Regions from separate parts of the Lelliottia jeotgali genome, predicted to be linked through region 3. Evidence: predicted binding sites of a transcription regulator. Region 3 holds the regulator's gene; each other region holds the start of a gene.

Region 1 (7,516 bases), on a different contig from region 3:
TGATTACGTTCCGCAACCGGCTCGAAATGGTCTGAGCAACTTCACCAGTAACCTGGAAGAGCCTGCTGTCATGGTGAACTTCTTCCTGCAGGGCGATCCGTATCAGGGGATGGTGCATTTCACCCGCTTCTTCCTGAACAGCCTGTTAGGGATGGGTGGCTTTATTGATGTGGCGGGAATGGCGAATCAGAAGTTGCAGCGTGAGCAGCCGCATCGCTTTGGTAGCACACTCGGCAGCTATGGCGTCGGTTACGGCCCGTATATGCAATTGCCGTTTTATGGCAGCTTTACGATTCGTGATGACGGTGGCGACATGGTCGATACCCTTTATCCGGTGCTGTCGTGGCTGACCTGGCCGCTGTCGATTGGCAAATGGACCGTGGAAGGTATCGAGACCCGCGCTCAACTGCTGGATTCGGACGGCCTGCTGCGTCAGTCTTCCGACCCGTACATTATGGTCCGCGAAGCCTACTTCCAGAATCATGACTTCATTGCTAGCGGCGGCAAGCTGAAACCAGAAGATAATCCGAACGCCAAGGCTATCGAGAATGAGCTTTCTGAGATAGATAAAGAATAAATAAAAAAGGTGAGCAAATGCTCACCTTTTTTAATAACGACGCTTTTAGAACGCGTAGTTGAAGTTGGTACCGAACAGCCAGGCTTTACCTTCAGATTTGAAGGTGTACGCTGCAGGGCCTTCGCCCTCGGTGAAGCTGACGTTCTGACCGTGCATATAAGACGCGCCCACATCGATAGATGCATCGTCGTTAAACGCATAAGTCATACCGGCGCTCAGCCACAGACGGTCCTGATCCGGGATAGAGATGGAACGCTTGTCAGCCGGAACTGGGCTGTCATCGAACGCGATACCGGTACGGAAGGTCCAGTTCTTATCGTAGTAGTAGGTAGTACCCAGCGCGATACGATAAGCATCTTTGAAGCTTTCATCTTTATAGAACAGCGTCTGGCCGTCGTTGCCGGTCGCTTTCAGTTCCTGGAACTGGCTCCAGCTGGTGTAGGTCAGGCTGTAGTGAATAGCCCACTGTGGTGCAACGCGGTTATAACCAGACACTTCCCACATTTCAGGCAGGTTCAGCGTCAGTGCGCCGTTCTGGGTTCTGCCGCCGGTACCTGCTGGCAGGCCGGTCAGACCCATGCTGGCAAAGATGTTGCTCAGGTTCGGATCGATGGAGCTTTTATAGTCGCCGTCGAAGTCGATTTTGACTTCTGAACGGTAGGTGAAGCCCCAACGGTTGTTTTTGTCCAGCTCATACAGGATGCCTGCGTTCCAGCCGAAGCCCCACTCGTCGCCTTTCAGGTACGCGATCTGGTCGTCTGGAGAGCTAATGCCGTCCAGCATGGAGGGTGGAACCCGGCCTTGCAGCTGACTCGCCAGCAGAGGGCCGAGGGAACCTGCATAGCGTTCAATTTTCGCTTTTGCGTAAACAGCATCAAAGCCCACACCGAAGCTCCAGTTGCTGTCCAGGCGATAAGCACCGCTCAGGTTCAGGTTGATGGTCTGCAGGTCGGTCTTGCCGCCGTAAATGCCGGCCGCGTAGCTGTCGTTAAATTCTGTTGCCAGACCGTAGTTGGAGGTCACAGACGCACCCCAACCAAACTGATCGTTGATTGGCATAACAAAGTGCATGTTAGGAACCCAGGCGACTGGCGCGATGTTGTCCTGGTTAGCACTCTGCCCGGTTAAATTGGATTTCCCGGTGACGTTGACATCGGGATCGATATAGACGGCACCCATAGAGAAGGTAGGGCGATCAAACATGGTGATCAGCGCCGGGTTACGGCTCACGTTGCCTGCGTCATCGGCAATGGCGCCTTCCCCGGAATATGCACGGCCAAGGCCAGAGGAAGAAAATTCGTTAAGCTGGAAGCCCGCTGACCAGGCGGACGTTGATACGATTGCCACTGCGACTGCCAGCGCAGTCTTTTTGAACAGGGTTTTCTGGCTCATGACCATAACCTCATTGAGTTATTTTTATGCAATATATGTTACATACAGTAACAGGAGCGCGAAGTGTAGGGTCTGTGGTAACACTTAGAAATCAGACCAGTGGCGAGAGTATAGGTCGGACCAGATGGGATGTTGCAAGTTTGTTTCTGAAGTTTTTCAAAGATGTTTTTTGAAACGAGATCTATGTGGCAAAAATGCGACCACCCGCACTCATCAGAAAGGGTGATTTTTGCGCCAGATCATTTTTTAGTGTGATATCGGTCACTTATCCCCATTTGCGCCATTAACGGCTGGAGAGACCTTCAGCCAGGGCGTAAAATATCAGCAACGTATTTATCTCGCGCCGTGCGCGAAAACGCAGAGGAACTTGAGCTATGAGTAAATGCAGTGCTGATGAAACCCCGGTTTGCTGCTGTATGGATGTCGGTACCATTATGGATAACACCGATTGCACCGCGTCTTACAGCCGTGTATTTAGCAAACGTTCGGATGCTGAAGAAACCCTGACCGCGTTGACGAAACGCGCGCGCGACGTGGAATCCGATCCTTGTGAAATCAAATCGACCTTCACGGAAGTGGAAGGCGGTGTGCAACTCGACATCGATTTCATTTTTGCGTGTGAAGCCGAAACGCTGATTTTCCAGCTCGGTCTGCGTTAATTTTCTAAGTAATTATGCCGGGTGGCGGCTTTGCCTTACCCGGCCTACGAAATTGTAGGTCGGGTAAGCGAAGCGCTACCCGATAAAAAACATCTCAAATGCCTCTGCTATGCAGGGGCATTTTCTTTTTCTTCTCTGTGCCTTACCTCGCAATTTTTAGCTTCCCCGATTGGCTCAATGTAAAAATATGGTTAAAACTGTTATCAGGTCAGACCACTTTGCGCATAGGTTATTTACAGGGGACTGTTATGAGTCAGGCATTACCGCTCGTCACCCGTCAGGGTGATCGCATTGCCATTGTCAGTGGATTGCGTACTCCGTTTGCACGTCAGGCGACGGCATTTCACGGAATACCGGCTGTCGATCTGGGGAAAATGGTGGTGGGGGAGATGCTGGCACGCAGCGAAATACCCCCTGAGGTTATCGAACAGCTGGTGTTTGGGCAGGTGGTTCAAATGCCCGAAGCGCCCAACATCGCCCGCGAAATCGTGCTCGGCACCGGCATGAACGTCCATACGGACGCCTACAGCGTCAGTCGCGCCTGTGCGACCAGCTTCCAGGCCGTCGCCAACGTGGCGGAAAGCCTGATCACCGGGACTATTCGTGCGGGCATTGCGGGCGGGGCTGACTCCTCGTCCGTTCTGCCAATTGGCGTCAGTAAAAAGCTGGCTCGCGTGCTGGTAGACGTCAACAAAGCTCGCACGATGGGGCAGCGCCTCAAACTTTTCTCACGCCTTCGCCTGCGCGATCTCGCGCCTGTGCCGCCTGCGGTTGCGGAATACTCTACCGGCCTGCGAATGGGCGATACCGCCGAGCAAATGGCAAAAACGTACGGCATTACGCGCGAACAGCAGGATGCGCTGGCGCATCGTTCACATCAACGCGCGGCGCTGGCGTGGTCAGAGGGCAAACTCGCCGACGAAGTCATGACGGCCTACATTCCGCCATTCCGTGAGCCTCTCGTTGAAGATAACAACATTCGCGGGAACTCAACGCTGGCGGATTATGCAAAGTTGCGTCCGGCGTTTGACCGCAAACACGGTACCGTCACGGCGGCGAACAGCACGCCGCTCACCGACGGTGCGGCAGCAGTGATCCTGATGACGGAGTCCCGCGCTAAAGAGCTGGGTTTGGTTCCGCTGGGTTATCTGCGCAGCTATGCATTCACTGCTATCGACGTCTGGCAGGACATGCTGCTGGGGCCGGCATGGTCTACTCCACTGGCGCTCGAACGCGCCGGATTAACGATGGCTGATTTAACTCTGATCGACATGCACGAAGCCTTTGCCGCACAAACGCTCGCGAACCTGCAACTGTTGGCCAGCGAACGCTTTGCCCGCGACGTGCTGGGCCGCGCTCATGCCACCGGCGAAGTGGACGAGAGCAAATTTAATGTGCTGGGCGGCTCCATCGCTTACGGCCACCCGTTTGCGGCTACCGGCGCACGTATGATCACCCAAACGCTGCATGAACTTCGCCGTCGCGGCGGCGGTTTTGGTCTGGTTACCGCCTGCGCGGCGGGTGGCCTGGGCGCGGCGATGGTTCTGGAGGCTGAATAATGGAAACGACTTCCGCTTTTTCCCTGAAAGTCCGTCTGGACAATATTGCTGTCGTCACCATCGACGTGCCGGGCGAGAAAATGAATACCCTGAAAGCCGAGTTTGGTGTTCAGGTGCGGGCTATCCTCAAGCAAATTCGTGAAAACAAAGAGATTCGCGGGCTGATCTTTATCTCAGCCAAGCCAGATAATTTTATCGCGGGGGCAGATATTAATATGATCGCCCGCGCTAACAGTGCGATGGAGGCCGAAGAGCTCGCTCGTCAGGGACAGCAGATCATGGCTGAGATCCACGGATTGCCGATCCCGGTGATCGCGGCGATCCACGGCGCGTGTCTTGGCGGCGGTCTGGAGCTGGCGCTGGCCTGCCACAGCCGAATTTGCACGGATGATGCGAAAACCGTGCTCGGCCTGCCCGAAGTACAGCTTGGGCTGTTACCGGGTTCAGGGGGAACCCAACGTTTGCCGCGCCTGATTGGTGTGAGTACTGCGCTGGAGATGATTCTAACCGGTAAACAGCTGCGCCCTCGTCAGGCATTAAAAGCCGGGCTGGTGGACGAAGTGGTTCCTCACTCGATTCTGCTGGAAGCGGCAGTTGAGCTGGCGCTAAGAGGGCGTCAGGCCAGTCGTCATTTGCCGGTACGTGAACGTATTCTGGCAGGGCCGCTTGGGCGCGCGCTGCTGTTTAATATGGTTGGCAAGAAAACCGAGCAAAAAACCAAAGGCAACTACCCGGCGACCAAACGCATTCTGAGTGTGATTGAAACCGGTCTGTCGCAGGGCAGCAGCAGTGGCTATGCGGCAGAGGCCAAAGCCTTTGGTGAGCTGGCAATGACGCCGCAATCTCAGGCGTTGCGCAGCATTTTCTTTGCCAGCACCGACGTGAAAAAAGATCCCGGAAGTGATGCTTCTCCTGCGCCGCTCACTGCCATTGGTGTGCTCGGCGGTGGGTTGATGGGCGGTGGAATTGCATTCGTGACAGCCAGCAAAGGCAAATTGCCGGTACGTATTAAAGACATCAATCCCAAGGGCATCAACCATGCCCTGCAATACAGCTGGCAGCACCTTGATCAAAAGGTCAAACGCCGCCATATCAAAGCCAGTGAACGCGATAAAGAACTGGCGCTGATTTCCGGCACCACCGATTACAGTGGTTTTCAGCATCGTGATGTGGTGATTGAAGCCGTGTTTGAAGATCTGAATCTCAAGCAGCAGATGGTCGCGGAAGTGGAACAACACTGCGCGCCGCACACCATTTTTGCCTCAAACACGTCGTCGTTGCCGATTGGCGATATTGCGGAGAAAGCAGCACGCCCGGAGCAAGTAATCGGTTTGCACTTCTTTAGCCCGGTCGAAAAAATGCCGCTGGTGGAGGTTATTCCCCATGCGTCAACCAGCGCACAAACGGTGGCAACGGTGGTGAAGCTCGCTAAGTTGCAGGGAAAAACGCCGATTGTTGTCGCTGACAAGGCCGGCTTTTACGTCAACCGTATTCTCGCGCCTTATATTAATGAGGCCATGCGGCTGCTGACCGAAGGCGAGAAAATCGATCACATCGATGAAGCCTTAGTGAAGTTTGGTTTTCCTGTCGGTCCAATCCAACTTTTGGATGAGGTTGGAATAGACACAGGCACTAAAATTATACCTGTGTTAGAAGCGGCTTATGGAGAACGTTTTAGCCCGCCTGCAAACATTGTTTCTACGATCCTGAATGACGATCGCAAAGGCAGAAAAAATGGACGCGGCTTCTATCTTTACGCAGTTAAAGGGCGTAAAAGCAAGAAACAGGTCGACCCCTCGGTTTATGGGCTTATTCGCGCCAGCGGCCAGGGGAAACTGTCAGCACAGCAATGTGCTGAGCGCTGCGTCATGATGATGCTCAACGAAGCGGCTCGTTGTTTTGACGAGCAGGTCGTTAGAAGTGCGCGAGACGGCGATATTGGCGCCGTGTTTGGCATTGGTTTTCCACCTTTCCTGGGTGGCCCGTTCCGCTATATGGATAGTCTGGGCGCGGGTGAAGTTGTGGCAATATTGCAGCGTCTGGCATCGCTTTATGGTCCGCGGTTTACCCCGTGTGAACCTTTAATGCGGATGGCAGAAAATAATCTGCACTTTTGGCCGACAGAGGAAACTGACCTCGTAACTTAAGGTCCAACAAGAGTATATCCAACGGTGAATGAACCTGTTTTGGTGATTTTGTAAACAGATATTGACTATACTTACACCATTAAGGTAAAAAACAGCGTTTCATTCATCAGATGGATCAGGCACAATGCCCGGCCATCGGGTTTTCTACCTTTTTTGCTGTTATAGCGGGTAGTCAACGCCGGTGATCCTGGTTAACAAAAGCGGTGCAATATGCAAGTTTTTATCATGCGTCACGGCGACGCGGCACTCGATGCTGCCAGTGACTCTGTTCGTCCTTTGACCACCTGTGGCTGTGACGAATCCCGTCAAATGGCGACCTGGCTCAAGGGCCAAAAAGTGGATATCGATCGTGTACTGGTGAGCCCTTTCCTGCGGGCCGAGCAGACGCTGGATGTGGTAGGGGAATGTATGAACCTGCCTAAAGGCGTGGATGTTCTTCCTGAACTCACTCCGTGCGGCGATGTGGGTCTTGTCAGCGCTTATCTTCAGGCGCTGTGCAATGAAGGTGTCGCTTCTGCACTGGTGATTTCCCATCTGCCGCTGGTCGGCTACCTGGTGTCTGAACTGTGCCCCGGCGAAACGCCACCGATGTTTACTACCTCGGCCATTGCTAACGTCACCCTCGACGAAAGCGGCAAAGGGGTATTTAACTGGCAAATGAGTCCGTGCAATTTGAAGATGGCAAAAGCTATCTGACGTGACGAATGATCTGGCGGGTAGCCTGTGCCACCCGCCTGCCTTTCAGGGCAGCTCCGGTGGCTGCCACTCTTCAACTTCAATCAACACCAGTAGCGCGGCATCTCCGCCGTATTCTTTTGGCGCCTGATGAAAAGCCATCACGTGTGGATGCTGAGCCAGCCACAACGGCGTTTGTTGCTTAAGAATATGCTTCCCGTGGCCGTGCATCACACAGGTGCAAAACACGTGCTCGCGACGACACGCCGCAATCAGCGCGCCCAATTCCTGCTTTGCCTGCATCTGCGTCAGACCGTGCAGATCGAGAAACAGCTCTGGCGAATAATCCCCGCGACGTAACTTTTTCAGCTCAAAATGGCTGACATCTTCCCGCACATATTTCACCGCGCCCTGCGTGTTCAGCAGCGGCTGAAATTCGTCTGAAAAATAGTGGCTGTTATCGGCCTGTTCCTGCAGCAGCCGTTTCACTGGCACTTCGGTCACTTT
Region 2 (7,516 bases), on a different contig from region 3:
GAAGCGCAAAGCATTGTTCAGGCGGCAAGCGCGGGTGTACAGGCGATTGTTGTGCCCGCCATCGAAGCGGCAAATTTTAGTCGGGTACTCGATCTGGCCAGAACGCACACCGCGCTCTACGCCGCGCTGGGCCTGCATCCAATTGTTATAGAAAAGCATCAGGATGCGCATCTGGAACAGCTGGAAGCGTGTATTCTCAGCGCCGAAGAAAAACTGGTGGCGATAGGCGAGATCGGCCTCGATCTCTATCGCGACGATCCACACTTTGATCGCCAGCAGGCGCTTCTGGACGCGCAGCTAAAGCTCGCAAAACGCCACGATTTGCCGGTGATCCTCCATTCCCGACGCACCCACGATAAACTGGCGATGCACCTTAAACGCCACGATCTACCGCGAACCGGTGTGGTGCACGGTTTTTCCGGTAGCCTGCAGCAGGCGCAGCGTTTCATTGAGCTAGGCTACAAAATCGGCGTTGGCGGGACGATCACCTATCCACGCGCCAGTAAAACCCGCGACGTGATGGCGCAATTACCCCTTTCATCCCTGCTGCTGGAAACCGACGCACCGGACATGCCGCTGAACGGTTTTCAGGGCCAGCCTAATCGACCGGAGCAGGCGGCGCGTGTGTTTACGACTTTATGTGAATTGCGCGAGGAACCTGCAGAGGCGATTGCCGATGCGCTGCTGCGCAACACCGGCGATCTGTTTGGCATCACTCTATAAATAGAGCGCCGGGCGGATCACGGTGATCCGGCGTTTTTCCAGCGCAACGGCCAGCGGTTCAACATCGTCCGCCGTGGCGCTGCGCCAGCGGGCCGCTTCACCATAAACGCCGTGAGCGTGAAAGGCGTTGATCCGCACCGGTACGTCGCCCAGAGCGTGAATAAAGGCGCTCAATGGCCCCAGATGTTCGAAGTAATCACAATGATCGGGGATCACCAGCAGGCGCAGTTCCGTCAGGCGTTTATGCTGGGCCAGCCAGCGAATGCTGTGTTTGATCTGCGGGTTTTCGCGTCCGGTCAGGAAACGATGATGTTCGTTATTCCACGCTTTCAGATCCAGCATCGCGCCATCAAACACCGGCAGCAGTTTTTGCCAGCCGGTTTCACTCAGTAAACCGTTGCTGTCCACCAGACAGGTCAAATGCTTCAGTGATTCGTCGGCTTTGACGGCGTGAAACAGCGCCACTAAAAACGGCAGTTGGGTAGTGGCTTCGCCGCCGCTGACGGTGATCCCTTCGATAAACGGCGCGACTTTGCGGATCTGAGCGAGTATCTCCTCCACGCTAAAACGGTGGGCCATCGGCGTGGACTGCTGCGAACAGACGTGCAGGCAGGTATCGCACTTCTGGCAGTCGCTTTCCTGCCACCAGACCCGCCCGGCCTGAAGGGTCAGGGCATCGTGCGGGCAATGCACCACACAGTCGCCGCAGTCATTGCAGCGACCGATGGTCCACGGATTGTGGCAGGTTTTGCAGCGCAGATTGCACCCCTGCAGGAACAGCGCCAGGCGACTGCCCGGTCCGTCCACGCAGGAGAAAGGGATAACCTGACTAACTAAAGCGCATCTGCTGTTCATGGCTCATCACGCGCGGCTGACGTTCAAGAATACGGGTATTGCGGGCTGCCTCTTCGCCAAGCCAGGTGGTGTTTGTGCGAGACCCTTCTGCGCGGTATTTCTCCAGATCCGATAAGCGCACCATATACCCGGTGACGCGCACCAGATCGTTCCCGGCCACGTTAGCAGTGAACTCACGCATTCCAGCTTTAAAGGCGCCGAGACAAAGCTGAACCACCGCCTGCGGGTTACGTTTGATGGTTTCGTCCAGGGTCAGAATATCGCTGATACCGGAATGATAATGTTTGTGATGCGGTGCGACGGCCAGCAGATGGCTAATCGGGTCCGGCTCGTCGCCGTACGGCAGACGCGCTCCCGGCGTGGTGCCGGAATCAGAGCTGATACCGGACTGCGCATGCAGCATCGCGCGCTGTTTCCAGCCGTGTTTCACCGGCGTGTTTTCGACAAATTCCGCGAGCTGTTCACTGATGCGATACCCCAGCGCATTGGCCTGCTCATCTTTGCCGTAACGCCCGTCCAGCCCGGCTTTCTCACACAAGATATTCACTGCTTCTGCCAGGCCGTACATACCAAACATCGGCACAAAACGATCCGCATCAATCAGCCCCTCTTTCACCAGGAAGCTATTCTCAAAGAAGCCGGATTCCTGATAAAGGAAATCACAGCGGGCATCAATGATGGCGATCTGCTGCTGACAGTAGTGCGGTAGCGTGCGGGTAAAGAAATCTTCCACTGATTCGCTATTCTGCGCGATAGCCTTGAGATTGAGGCGAACCAGGGTACTGCCACCGCCCGCCAGCGGCAGAGAGTTGTAACAACTCACCACACCATAACCGCCTTTTGTGAAAATTTTATCATTCACCGGACCGTTAGAAATATGCGGTTTACTGCACTCACAAATATTTTTGGCGATGCTTAACAGCAAATCGTCCGGCGTGATTTCTGGATCGTAGATAAAGGTCAGGTTCGGTGCAACCTGCTTCAGTTCTGCGTCGGCGCGTAAAATGGCGCGCGCGACAGGGGTATCGGCAGGGCCGATATTGGCGTGCATAAAGGCGTCAGGCAGGGTGCGGTCGAGATAACGCCAGAAACGTTTTATTCGGCTATCTATTTCGTCTTGTGTTAGAATTCTAACATATGGTTGCAGCAGTGCGTCGAGATGGCCGAGAAACACCGGCATCGATGTAACGGATGGAACATGGTGGTAGAGGATAGTGAGTAACGACAGGGCGTCATCGAGATCTTTCGCCCCTTCCAGCTCTAACCACTCTGAGCCGTTCGCCAGGAATTTGGCATAGTCCGGCAGAACGTAGCGCGGTTTGTAGGGCGCATGGCCTTCAAACATGTCGCAGATAAAACCCTCGTCCAGCGCGGCGCGCGCCGTGTCTGAAAGCGTGGGGTAGGGCAGATTGTTTTCCGCTTCCAGCGCCAGAAAATGGCGTTTCTGCTCAGGCGTCAGTACTGGGCTTGTCACAATTTGCTGGCAACGTTGTTGCATCGCATCGAGGCCGGAGGTGGACATGTTCGCTTCCTTTTATTCTGCGGATGATGGGCAGATTGTAGGAACTCATCGCGCAAAGGCCTTTGATCCGACGCGGGTGATTGCTGTTTTAGCCAGCAGTATGAAGATTAAAGTTTGAAGTTGATCTCATTACAGTAATGCAAATTTGTATGCAGTTTTCATTAACTGTGATGAATGTCGAAGTGTGAATGCGGGTGAATGTTAGAATACTCACAGACCCGCACGGTGAAAATTTATACGGCAAAGCCGTTGGAGAATGTTATGACTGATTTAACCGCAAGCAGCCTGCGCGCGTTGAAACTGATGGACCTGACCACCCTGAACGATGACGACACCAATGAAAAAGTGATCGCATTGTGCCATCAGGCGAAAACGCCGGTAGGCAATACCGCTGCTATCTGTATCTATCCGCGTTTCATCCCGATTGCCCGTAAAACGCTGAACGCCCAGGGTACCCCTGACGTGCGTATCGCCACGGTCACCAACTTCCCACACGGTAACGACGACATCGATATCGCGCTGGCCGAAACCCGCGCGGCGATTGCCTACGGTGCAGACGAAGTGGACGTGGTCTTCCCGTACCGCGCACTGATCGCCGGTAACGAGCAGGTTGGTTTTGACCTGGTGAAAGCCTGTAAAGACGCGTGTGCGGCGGCTAACGTGCTGCTGAAAGTGATCATCGAAACCGGCGAGCTGAAAGAAGAAGCGCTGATTCGTAAAGCGTCTGAAATCTCTATCAAAGCCGGTGCGGATTTCATCAAAACCTCTACCGGTAAAGTGCCGGTCAATGCGACGCCAGAAAGCGCGCGCATCATGATGGAAGTGATCCGCGACATGGGCGTCTCTAAAACCGTTGGTTTTAAACCTGCAGGTGGCGTACGTACCGCAGAAGATGCGCAGCAATTCCTGGCTATCGCTGACGATCTGTTTGGTGCTGACTGGGCGGATTCCCGCCACTACCGCTTCGGCGCATCCAGCCTGCTGGCAAGCCTGCTGAAAGCGCTGGGTCACGGCGACGGCAAGAGCGCAAGTAGCTACTAAGCCTTATATTGCCGGATGTGTAGTGACGTAGGCCGGATAAGGCGCAGCCGCCATCCGGCATGAATACGACTGCCGGGTGGCGCGTTGCTTACCCGGCCTACAACGGCCTTCTACTCTTTTCCCCTGGGGGTTACCGTGTTTCTCGCACAAGAAATTATTCGTAAAAAACGTGATGGTCATGCATTAAGCGACGAAGAGATCCGCTTCTTTATCAACGGTATTCGTGATAACACCATCTCTGAAGGGCAGATTGCCGCCCTGGCGATGACCATTTTCTTCCACGATATGGCGATGCCGGAACGCGTCTCGCTGACCATGGCGATGCGAGATTCAGGGACCGTCCTGGATTGGAAAAGCCTTAACCTCAACGGCCCGATTGTGGATAAACACTCCACCGGCGGTGTGGGCGATGTCACCTCACTGATGCTCGGCCCAATGGTCGCAGCCTGCGGCGGTTACATCCCAATGATCTCTGGTCGCGGTTTGGGCCACACGGGCGGTACGCTCGACAAACTGGAAGCCATTCCGGGCTTCGATATCTTCCCGGATGACCAGCGCTTCCGCGAAATTATTAAAGACGTTGGTGTGGCGATTATCGGCCAGACCAGCTCTCTTGCTCCGGCGGATAAACGTTTTTACGCCACCCGCGACATCACCGCGACCGTCGATTCCATTCCGCTTATCACCGCTTCGATCCTCGCTAAAAAGCTTGCCGAAGGTCTGGATGCGCTGGTGATGGACGTGAAAGTAGGTAGCGGTGCGTTTATGCCGACCTTTGAACTCTCTGCGGCACTGGCCGAAGCGATCGTTGGCGTCTCCAACGGCGCAGGCGTGCGCACCACCGCGCTGCTCACCGACATGAATCAGGTGCTGGCGTCCAGCGCCGGTAACGCGGTCGAAGTCCGCGAAGCCGTGCAGTTCCTGACCGGCGAATACCGCAATCCGCGTCTGCTCGACGTCACCACGGCCCTGTGCGTGGAGATGTTGATTTCCGGTAAGCTTGCCAAAGACGACGCTGAAGCACGTGCGAAATTGCAGGCAGTGCTGGATAACGGCAAAGCGGCTGAGATCTTCGGTCGTATGGTTGCGGCGCAAAAAGGCCCGACCGATTTCGTCGAAAACTATGCGAAATATCTGCCGACCGCGACGCTCAGCAAAGCGGTGTACGCCGATGCGGAAGGGTTTGTTTCCGCGATGGACACTCGCGCGCTGGGCATGGCCGTGGTCTCGATGGGCGGCGGACGCCGTCAGGCATCGGACACCATTGATTACAGCGTCGGCTTTACCGATATGGCGCGTCTCGGTGACAGCGTCGACGGACAGCGTCCGCTGGCGGTGATCCACGCCAAAGATGAAGCCAGCTGGCAGGAAGCGGCGAAAGCGGTCAAAGCGGCCATTAAACTTGACGACACAGCTCCCGAAACCACACCAACCGTCTATCGTCGTATCACCGAATAGCGGTATACTGATCTGATCGGTTTTTTATGAATTTTTGAAGCACATAAGTACGGAGAACATATGAAACGTGCATTTATTATGGTGCTGGACTCATTCGGCATCGGCGCTACAGAAGATGCAGACCGCTTTGGTGATGTCGGTTCCGACACTATGGGCCATATCGCAGAAGCCTGTGCCAAAGGCGAAGCGAACATTGGCCGTCAGGGCCCACTGAACCTGCCAAACCTGACCCGTCTGGGCCTGGTGAAAGCGCATGAAGGTTCGACAGGTAAAGTCGCTGCCGGTATGGACGGCAACGCAGAAGTGATCGGCGCATACGCCTGGGCGCACGAGCTCTCTTCCGGTAAAGACACCCCGTCGGGTCACTGGGAAATCGCCGGTGTGCCGGTTCTGTTCGACTGGGGCTACTTCTCCGAACACGAAAACAGCTTCCCGCAGAAGCTGCTGGATAAGCTGGTTGAGCGCGGCAATCTGCCGGGTTACCTCGGTAACTGTCACTCTTCCGGTACCGTGATTCTGGACCAGCTCGGCGAAGAGCACATGAAAACCGGCAAACCGATTTTCTATACCTCCGCTGACTCCGTGTTCCAGATTGCCTGCCACGAAGAGACGTTCGGTCTGGACCGTCTTTACGAGCTGTGCGAAATCGCGCGTGAAGAGCTGACTGAAGGCGGCTACAACATTGGCCGCGTCATCGCTCGTCCGTTTATCGGCGACAAACCGGGCAACTTCCAGCGTACCGGCAACCGTCACGATCTGGCCGTTGAACCGCCAGCGCCGACCGTGCTGCAGAAACTGGTTGATGAGAAAGCGGGCGAAGTGGTTTCCGTCGGTAAAATCGCGGATATCTACGCTAACTGCGGCATCACCAAAAAAGTGAAAGCCACCGGTCTGGACGCGCTGTTTGACGCGACCATCAAAGAGATGAAAGAAGCGGGTGACAAGACCATTGTCTTCACTAACTTCGTGGACTTCGACTCCTCCTGGGGCCATCGTCGCGACGTCGCCGGTTATGCTGCCGGTCTGGAACTGTTCGACCGCCGTCTGCCGGAGCTGCTGGAGCTGGTTGGGGAAGATGACATCATCATCCTGACCGCTGACCACGGCTGCGACCCAACCTGGACCGGTACCGACCACACCCGTGAGCACATTCCTGTGCTGGTGTACGGCCCGAAAGTGAAACCAGGATCGCTCGGCCACCGCGAAACCTTCGCGGATATCGGCCAGACCATTGCGAGCTACTTCGGTACCTCTCCAATGGACTACGGCAAAAACATGCTTTAAACCTGTTGCCCGGCGGCATTGCGCTTGCCGGGTCTACTGAATCGTAGGCCGGGTAAGCGAAGCGCCACCCGGCAAAAAAACTTATAAGGGAACTGAAGATGGCTACCCCACACATTAATGCAGAAATGGGCGATTTCGCGGACGTTGTTTTGATGCCGGGCGACCCGCTGCGCGCGAAGCACATTGCTGAAACCTTCCTCGAAGACGTGCGTGAAGTGAACAACGTGCGCGGCATGCTGGGCTTCACCGGTACCTATAAAGGCCGCAAAATCTCCGTAATGGGTCACGGTATGGGTATCCCGTCCTGCTCCATCTACACCAAAGAGCTGATCACCGATTTCGGCGTGAAGAAAATCATCCGCGTGGGCTCTTGCGGTGCCGTGCGTATGGACGTGAAACTGCGTGACGTAGTCATCGGCATGGGTGCTTGCACCGATTCCAAAGTGAACCGTATGCGTTTCAAAGATCACGACTTCGCAGCGATTGCTGACTTCGGCATGGTGCGTAACGCGGTTGATGCAGCGAAAGCGCTGGGCGTTGACGCGCGCGTCGGTAACATCTTCTCTGCTGACCTGTTCTACTCTCCGGACGGCGGCGAAATGTTCGACGTGATGGAAAAGTACGGCATCCTGG
Region 3 (7,516 bases):
TACCGCGGACAAAGACAGCGCAACCAGCCAGTTCTTCCTGAACGTCGCCGATAACGCCTTCCTCGATCACGGTCAGCGTGATTTTGGTTATGCGGTATTTGGTAAAGTTGTGAAAGGGATGGATGTGGCCGACAAGATTTCTCAGGTACAGACTCATGACGTCGGTCCATACCAAAATGTTCCGACAAAACCGGTAGTTATCCTCTCCGCAAAAGTGCTGCCGTAAGTTTCTCCTCTGCGGGCATTCTCGCCCGCATTGCTTGCTCCTCCCTGCGAAAGCGCAGTTTGCTGCTTATACTTGTGGCAAACGGACACATTCAGGGAGGCGTTAAGTGAAAAAACTCACCGATAAACAAAAGTCCCGTCTCTGGGAGCAACAGCGAAATGCCAATTTCCAGGCCAGCCGACGTCTCGAAGGGGTCGATAGCCCATTAGTCACGCTCAGCGCGCAGGAAGCTGAAGTGCGTCTTGAGGAACTCAGGAGGCACTATGAGCGATAAAATTGGCGACGACCGCGACCCGTACCTCTATCCCGGCCTGAATGTGATGCGCAATGTGCTCAGTATTCGCCAGGCGGAGCGACTGGCGCAGGCGTCTTACGAACTGACGGCGCTGCGTGCTGCCACGTTGCCTCTCGGCCCCCCTGCGCGCGGTTTGCCGCATCTCTGTGCCATTCATCGACATCTCTATCAGGATATTTTTAGCTGGGCTGGCGCAATTCGTGAAGTCGATATCTATCAGGGTGATACTCGTTTTTGCCACTTCGCCTATATCGAAAAAGAGGGCAACGCCCTGATGCAGGATCTCGAAGAAGAAGGCTACCTGACAGGACTCGGACGTGAGGAGTTTGTTGCCCGCCTCAGCCACTACTACTGTGAGATTAACGTCCTGCACCCGTTCCGCATTGGCAACGGCATCGCCCAGCGCGTCTTCTTTGAGCAACTGGCAATCCACGCAGGCTATCAGCTGAGCTGGCGGGGGATCGACCCGGACGAATGGGCGGCGGCTAACCAGAGCGGGGCGATGGGCGATTTGACCGCGCTTACCGCCATCTTTGCCAAAGTAGTGAGCGAAGCGCGGGAAACTGAGTAGAATAGGGCGGCTATTTTTGTCCCGGAGCCGCCATGATCCTGCTGATTGATAACTACGATTCCTTTACCTGGAACCTTTACCAGTACTTTTGTGAACTGGGCGCAGAGGTCATTGTACGGCGCAATGACGAGATAAGCCTTACCGATATCGACGCGCTGGCACCGCAGAAAATTGTCATTTCACCGGGGCCGTGTACGCCCGACGAATCGGGAATTTCCCTGGATGTCATTCGCCATTACTCCGGCAAACTGCCAATCCTCGGCGTCTGTCTGGGGCATCAGGCTATCGCCCAGGTGTTCGGCGCGACCATTGTGCGTGCCGAACGGGTGATGCACGGCAAAACCTCACCGGTGACGCACACTGGCACCGGCGTGTTTCGCGGGCTGAATAATCCGCTGACGGTCACGCGCTATCACTCGCTAGTGATTGACCCGCCTACGCTTCCCGACTGCTTTGAAGTGACCGCCTGGAGCGACACTCAACAGATCATGGGCATTCGCCATCGCGAGTGGGATCTTGAAGGGGTGCAGTTCCACCCGGAGAGCATTCTGAGCGAACAGGGCCACGAACTTCTGGCCAATTTCCTCCATCGCTGAATTTTTATTGCCTTACTGTGATTTTTTATGCATATTTTGTGATTATATTTTCACAATCAATGTGACATAAAACGGACGGGCATGACATGGCAACTGAACAACTTGCAATTACGCGCGCAACATTCGATGAAGTGATTCTGCCGATTTATGCACCGGCGGAGTTTATCCCGGTCAAAGGGAAAGGCAGTCGGGTTTGGGATCAACAGGGTAAAGAGTACGTTGATTTCGCGGGCGGTATTGCGGTGACGGCGCTGGGGCACTGCCATCCGGCGCTGGTTGAAGCGCTGAAAACCCAGGGCGAAACCCTGTGGCACACCAGCAACGTGTTCACCAACGAACCGGCGCTGCGTCTGGGGCGTAAGATAATCGACGCCACCTTTGCCGAGCGTGTGCTGTTCATGAACTCCGGCACCGAAGCCAATGAAACCGCCTTTAAGCTGGCGCGTTATTACGCCTCGACGCGTCACAGTCCGTACAAAACCAAGATTATTGCCTTCCATAATGCCTTCCACGGTCGTTCGCTGTTTACGGTTTCGGTGGGCGGGCAGCCGAAGTATTCCGACGGTTTCGGCCCGAAACCGGCTGATATCATCCATGTGCCGTTTAACGATCTGCACGCCGTGAAAGCGGTGATGGACGATCACACCTGCGCAGTGGTGGTTGAGCCAATCCAGGGCGAGGGCGGCGTGATGGCCGCAACGCCGGAGTTCCTGAAAGGGCTGCGCGAACTGTGCGATGAACATCAGGCGCTGCTGGTGTTTGATGAAGTGCAAAGCGGCATGGGGCGTACCGGCGATCTGTTCGCCTACATGCACTACGGCGTGACACCGGATATTCTCACCAGCGCCAAAGCGCTCGGCGGCGGCTTCCCGGTTAGCGCGGTGTTGACCACGCTGGAGATCGCGTCGGCCTTCCACGTCGGTTCGCACGGTTCCACCTACGGCGGCAACCCGCTGGCGTGCGCTATCGCCGGGGCGGCGTTTGATATTATCAATACGCCGGAAGTGCTGAACGGTGTGAATGCGAAGCGCGAGCAGTTTGTGCAGCATCTCCAGCAGATTGACGCACAATATGACGTGTTCAGCGATATTCGCGGCATGGGTCTTTTAGTCGGGGCTGAACTGAAGCCGCAGTACAAAGGCCGCGCGCGTGATTTCCTCCACGCCGCTGCGCACGAAGGCGTGATGGTGCTTAATGCGGGGCCAGATGTGATGCGCTTTGCGCCGTCGCTGGTGATTGATGGGCAGGATATCGACGACGGCATGCATCGCTTTGCCAGTGCGGTGAAGAAGATCGTTCAGGGATAGTGGAAATTGCCGGGTGGCGGCTTCGCCTTACCCGGCCTACGGGGCGTAAACCATCACGATTCTTTGCGTCGCAAAATCCGCGTCAACCAAACCCCGTGATGCGGACGCTGACGCCATGCCACCGACGAAATGGTGTGCATGGTGTTCAAATGCCCCAATACCCGCTGCAAATGCTGCTCCAGAGTGCTCATCGGACCGTGTGTTAACGTCTCTGGCGCTTCAAGAATATTTGAATCCCCCGATTCTCCCGGCGCGTCGTACTCCAGACGCTGCTGGCAACGCTGCAAGGCAATTTCACACGACTGCAAATAGCGCTGCGCCAGATCCGGTGTCAGCATTGTGTGCTCGCGCGCCAGGGTGGTCATCGCGTTGATATGCTCGACGATAAACTGGCTGTGCGTGACCCACAGCTTCATATCCGCCAGATAGTGAGAATTAAAGCCCGGCTCCTGCATCGCCTGGTTGAGGGAGTTAAACAGCGCGTTGTGTGCCTGGTTGACCTTCATGCGCTGATAGGCCAGCGGCGATGCTTTAGGATCGTCGCTCAGGATCAGCCGAATCGCCTGCTGATCGGCTTCGAGCGCGTCATGGGCGTTCTGGCGTAACAGTCCGCTTTGCCACTGTGGCCACAGCCAGACCATCCCGCCAAAGGCAATCAGACAGCCAATCAGCGTATCGACCAGCCGCGCGACAATATACTGCTCGCCGTTCAGGGTCAGCAGTTGCAGGGTATACACTGCCGTCACCGTAAACCCGACCATCGCCCAGCCGTAGTTTTTACGGATAATCAAATACCCCACCAGAGTGATCACCAGCATCCCCAGCAGGGTGTAGCCATCGGGTACGTGGAAGTGCAGCGTCACCCCAGCAATCACCAAACCCGCGAACGTGCCGAGTGCCCGATGCAGAATGCGCACCCGCGTGGCGCCATATCCGTTCTGAGTGACAAACAGCACGGTCATTAAAATCCAGTAGGGTTTGGGTAAGTGCAGCGCCACGCCCATCAGGCTGGCCGCGCTGAGCATCACGCTGATGCGCGCGGCATTGCGCAGAGCGGCGGATTTCAGCGACAGATAGCTTTTGAGTGCAGGCAACAGCGGCAGCCGTTTTTGCTTATCGGCCATCAGGTCACGTGCATAGAGCGGACGCTGAGTTCTCAACACCCGCGCGATACGGCTGAAATGCCAGGCGCAAAACTGTCCGACCGGGTTATCCGGGTGCTGGCGCGCAATTTTCTCCAGCGCACCCAGCTGTTTATCCATCGTAAAGCGGGTCGGGTAGCGGTGATAAAGAATATCGTCCGCCAACACGCGCAGGCGAGTCGCGACCGTCTGGGCATTCCAGCGCAGCACTGCTTCGGCGTGGCTGCGCTCTACCAGTTTTTGCACCTCCTGCGGATGATGCAAGCTGACTGAGATATGTTCCTGCAGATCCAGCCCGACCTGGAAGGTACGCAGCAGGCGTTTGTATTCATGATTTTTATTGGCCGCCAGCATGTGCAGTTGTTGGTAACACTGGCTGATTAAATCGACCACTTTTTGCTGGCGCGACAGCAGCGGCGGCAATGATTTTTCCGGGTCTGCGTGCTGGGTCAGCAGGGTGTATTTCGCTTCGCAATAATCGGCGAGCTGAACGTACAGCAGGCTCAGGGATTCTCGCAGCGGCTGTTCCCGCCACATCCAGAACCAAAACCAGTTAAAAAGCCCGTACCACAGCGTGCCGGCGGCGTAGATCAGCAGCGGCTCCCAGACGGGCATATTCCCGGCGAGGCTCAGCGTGAATATCGCTGCAATCAGTGAAGCGGGCAGCAGGCGGGCGTGAAGTGCGCTGATCTCCGCCGTGACGCCCAGCGTCATCGCCAGCACGGTCAGGATTAAAGGCAGCGGGATATCGCGGGCCAGCAGCAGCTGTACGGCGAGGCTACACCCGGCAAACAGGCAGCCGCCGATAATCAGGCGTTTGAAAAAACGTTTGTGGGGAGTATCCAGACCGGCAATGTTGCAGCAGGCAGGAACAAGAGAAAAAAGCAGCCCCTGTTGCAGATGGCCCAGGACTAAACCAATGGCCACGGGAAGACATAACACCAGGGTTTGACGTAGTGCGTAGTTAACTTCCGGGTGATAAATCAGCCTGCGCCACATAATCGTCAGAGACAAAAACGGCGTGACACCTTGCGATGGCACGCCGTTTTTTCCGGAATTAACGCGTTCCGTAAACCACGATTGTTTTACCGTGGGCGGAGATCAGGTTTTGATCTTCCAGCATTTTCAGGATACGGCCAACGGTCTCACGAGAACAGCCGACGATCTGACCAATTTCCTGACGGGTAATTTTAATTTGCATACCGTCCGGGTGGGTCATGGCGTCAGGTTGTTTCGCCAGGTTCAGCAGTGTCTGCGCGATGCGGCCAGTAACGTCGAGGAAAGCGAGGTTGCCCACTTTCTCGGAAGTGACCTGCAGGCGGCGAGCCATCTGCGAAGAAAGACGCATCAGGATGTCCGGGTTGACCTGGATCAGCTGGCGGAATTTCTTGTAGGAGATCTCAGCGACTTCACATGCGGATTTTGCGCGCACCCAGGCGCTACGTTCCTGGCCTTCTTCAAACAGGCCCAGTTCACCGATGAAATCGCCCTGGTTCAGATAAGAAAGGATCATCTCTTTCCCTTCTTCATCTTTGATCAGCACTGCCACCGAGCCTTTGACGATGTAATACAACGTTTCCGCTTTTTCACCCTGGTGAATCAGCGTGCTCTTCGATGGGTACTTATGAATGTGGCAATGAGACAAGAACCATTCGAGAGTCGGGTCTGTTTGCGGTTTGCCAAGCACCATGCGCTGTTATCCTCTGTTATAAGCTGTCTCAGAGTCAAAATCGCATCCTGACTCTGGGGTTGCAATCGAATTCTTACCCGTACCTGGGAAGTTGGCTGTCACAATGTTTGCAGCCAGTAAAGTTTGATGTCCTCTGCATACATGTGTAACGTCAATGTATTACTGTAGCATCGAGACTGTTTTAGCATAGCTTTAGCCGCGTGTCTCCTGGTGTCTCGCTTCAGCATGATGCAGGTCGCCTTCCGTTGCGAGAATTGTAACGCACGCGTAATCTGTTCTGAAAAATGCAACTTTGGAGTTAATGAAAATGCAAGCGCGTGTGAAATGGGTTGAAGGTTTAACGTTCCTTGGCGAATCCGCTTCAGGGCACCAGATTTTGATGGACGGTAACTCCGGAGATAAAGCGCCAAGCCCGATGGAAGTGGTGCTGATGGCCGCTGGCGGATGTAGTGCGATCGACGTGGTGTCGATTCTGCAAAAAGGCCGTCACGATGTGACCGACTGCGAAGTGAAACTGACGTCAGAACGTCGTGAGGAAGCGCCACGTCTGTTTACGCACATCAATTTGCATTTTATCGTCACCGGTAAAGAGCTGAAGGATGCCGCGGTGTCCCGCGCGGTAGATTTGTCTGCGGAGAAGTACTGCTCTGTGGCGTTGATGCTGGAAAAAGCGGTAAAGATTACGCATTCGTATGAAGTGATTGACGCCTGATTCGTTGGCGGGTGGCGATTCGCTAACCCGTCCTACAAAGGCAACATCTGCGGTATTTTGCCCGATGGCGCGACGCTTACCGGGCCTACAAAAGCCTGAATGTAGGCCGGATAAGCGCAGCGCCATCCGGCAACAGACCTTAGGCGATCTTCTTGCCTTCCATCAGCCGTTGCACCAGCGGCATCATGATCAATTCCATCGCCAGCCCCATTTTGCCACCCGGCACCACCAGCGTATTGATGTGCGAGATAAACGAGCCCTGCAGCATCGCCAGCAGCCACGGATAATCAATATCGTCCAGATTGCGGAAGTGGATCACCACAAAACTCTCGTCCAGCGAAGGGATCGTTTTTGCCGCAAACGGGTTGGACGTGTCCACTGTGGGAACGCGCTGGAAGTTGATATGAGTGCGGGAAAACTGCGGCGTCAGGAAGTTAATGTAATCTTCCATCGAACGCACTACCGAATCCATCACCGCTTCGCGCGAATGGCCGCGCTCGCTCATGTCGCGGGTCAGCTTCTGAATCCACTCCAGATTGACAATCGGCACCACGCCGACCAGCAAATCCACGTGGCGCGCCACGTCGTGCTGCGGAGTCACCACGCCACCGTGTAATCCCTCATAAAACAGCACATCGGTCGGTTCCGGCAGCGGCTGCCACGGTGTGAAGGTACCAGGCACCTGATTCCACGGCACCGCTTCGTCATAGGTGTGCAGATATTTGCGTGACTGACCTTTACCCGTATGTCCGTAATCCTGGAAAGTCTGTTCCAGCAGGCCGAAGTCGTTGGCGTCTGGCCCGAAATAGCTGATGTGCTTGCCTAAATCGCGGGCCTTGCGGATAGCCATGTCCATTTCAGGACGGGTGAAGCGATGAAAACTATCGCCCTCAACCTCGGCAGCACGCAGATTGAGCTGCGCGAAGATCTTGCGAAAAGCGAGGCTGGTGGTCGTGGTTCCCGCACCACTCGAACCC

The links. The regulator CRP, encoded in region 3, controls carbon source genes, mostly activating them, when cyclic AMP is high. The targets are predictions, from matches to a motif close to ATGTGANNNNNNTCACAT.
Positions count from the first base shown of each region.
Region 1: the regulator CRP is predicted to act here: its motif matches at 2,219-2,236, upstream of JBO43_RS05510 (YfcZ/YiiS family protein).
Region 2: the regulator CRP is predicted to act here: its motif matches at 3,213-3,230, upstream of deoC (deoxyribose-phosphate aldolase).

Region 1 is NZ_JAENMQ010000001.1:1,165,955-1,173,470, reverse strand. It holds gene mlaA (phospholipid-binding lipoprotein MlaA) at 1-577, shown strand, start outside; gene fadL (long-chain fatty acid transporter FadL) at 623-1,969, opposite strand; gene JBO43_RS05510 (YfcZ/YiiS family protein) at 2,344-2,628, shown strand; gene fadI (acetyl-CoA C-acyltransferase FadI) at 2,877-4,187, shown strand; gene fadJ (fatty acid oxidation complex subunit alpha FadJ) at 4,187-6,334, shown strand; gene sixA (phosphohistidine phosphatase SixA) at 6,545-7,030, shown strand; gene smrB (endonuclease SmrB) at 7,076-7,516, opposite strand, start outside.
Region 2 is NZ_JAENMQ010000002.1:236,192-243,707, reverse strand. It holds gene JBO43_RS07535 (TatD family hydrolase) at 1-723, shown strand, start outside; gene JBO43_RS07530 (YjjW family glycine radical enzyme activase) at 718-1,578, opposite strand; gene JBO43_RS07525 (YjjI family glycine radical enzyme) at 1,553-3,100, opposite strand; gene deoC (deoxyribose-phosphate aldolase) at 3,362-4,141, shown strand; gene deoA (thymidine phosphorylase) at 4,277-5,599, shown strand; gene deoB (phosphopentomutase) at 5,660-6,883, shown strand; gene deoD (purine-nucleoside phosphorylase) at 6,982-7,516, shown strand, end outside.
Region 3 is NZ_JAENMQ010000015.1:21,850-29,365, reverse strand. It holds gene ppiA (peptidylprolyl isomerase A) at 1-226, shown strand, start outside; gene JBO43_RS20580 (FicA/YhfG family antitoxin) at 333-500, shown strand; gene JBO43_RS20575 (putative adenosine monophosphate-protein transferase Fic) at 490-1,092, shown strand; gene pabA (aminodeoxychorismate synthase component 2) at 1,125-1,688, shown strand; gene argD (bifunctional acetylornithine/succinyldiaminopimelate transaminase) at 1,775-2,995, shown strand; gene JBO43_RS20560 (YccS/YhfK family putative transporter) at 3,049-5,136, opposite strand; gene crp (cAMP-activated global transcriptional regulator CRP) at 5,195-5,827, opposite strand; gene JBO43_RS20550 (OsmC family protein) at 6,135-6,539, shown strand; gene JBO43_RS20545 (phosphoribulokinase) at 6,679-7,516, opposite strand, start outside.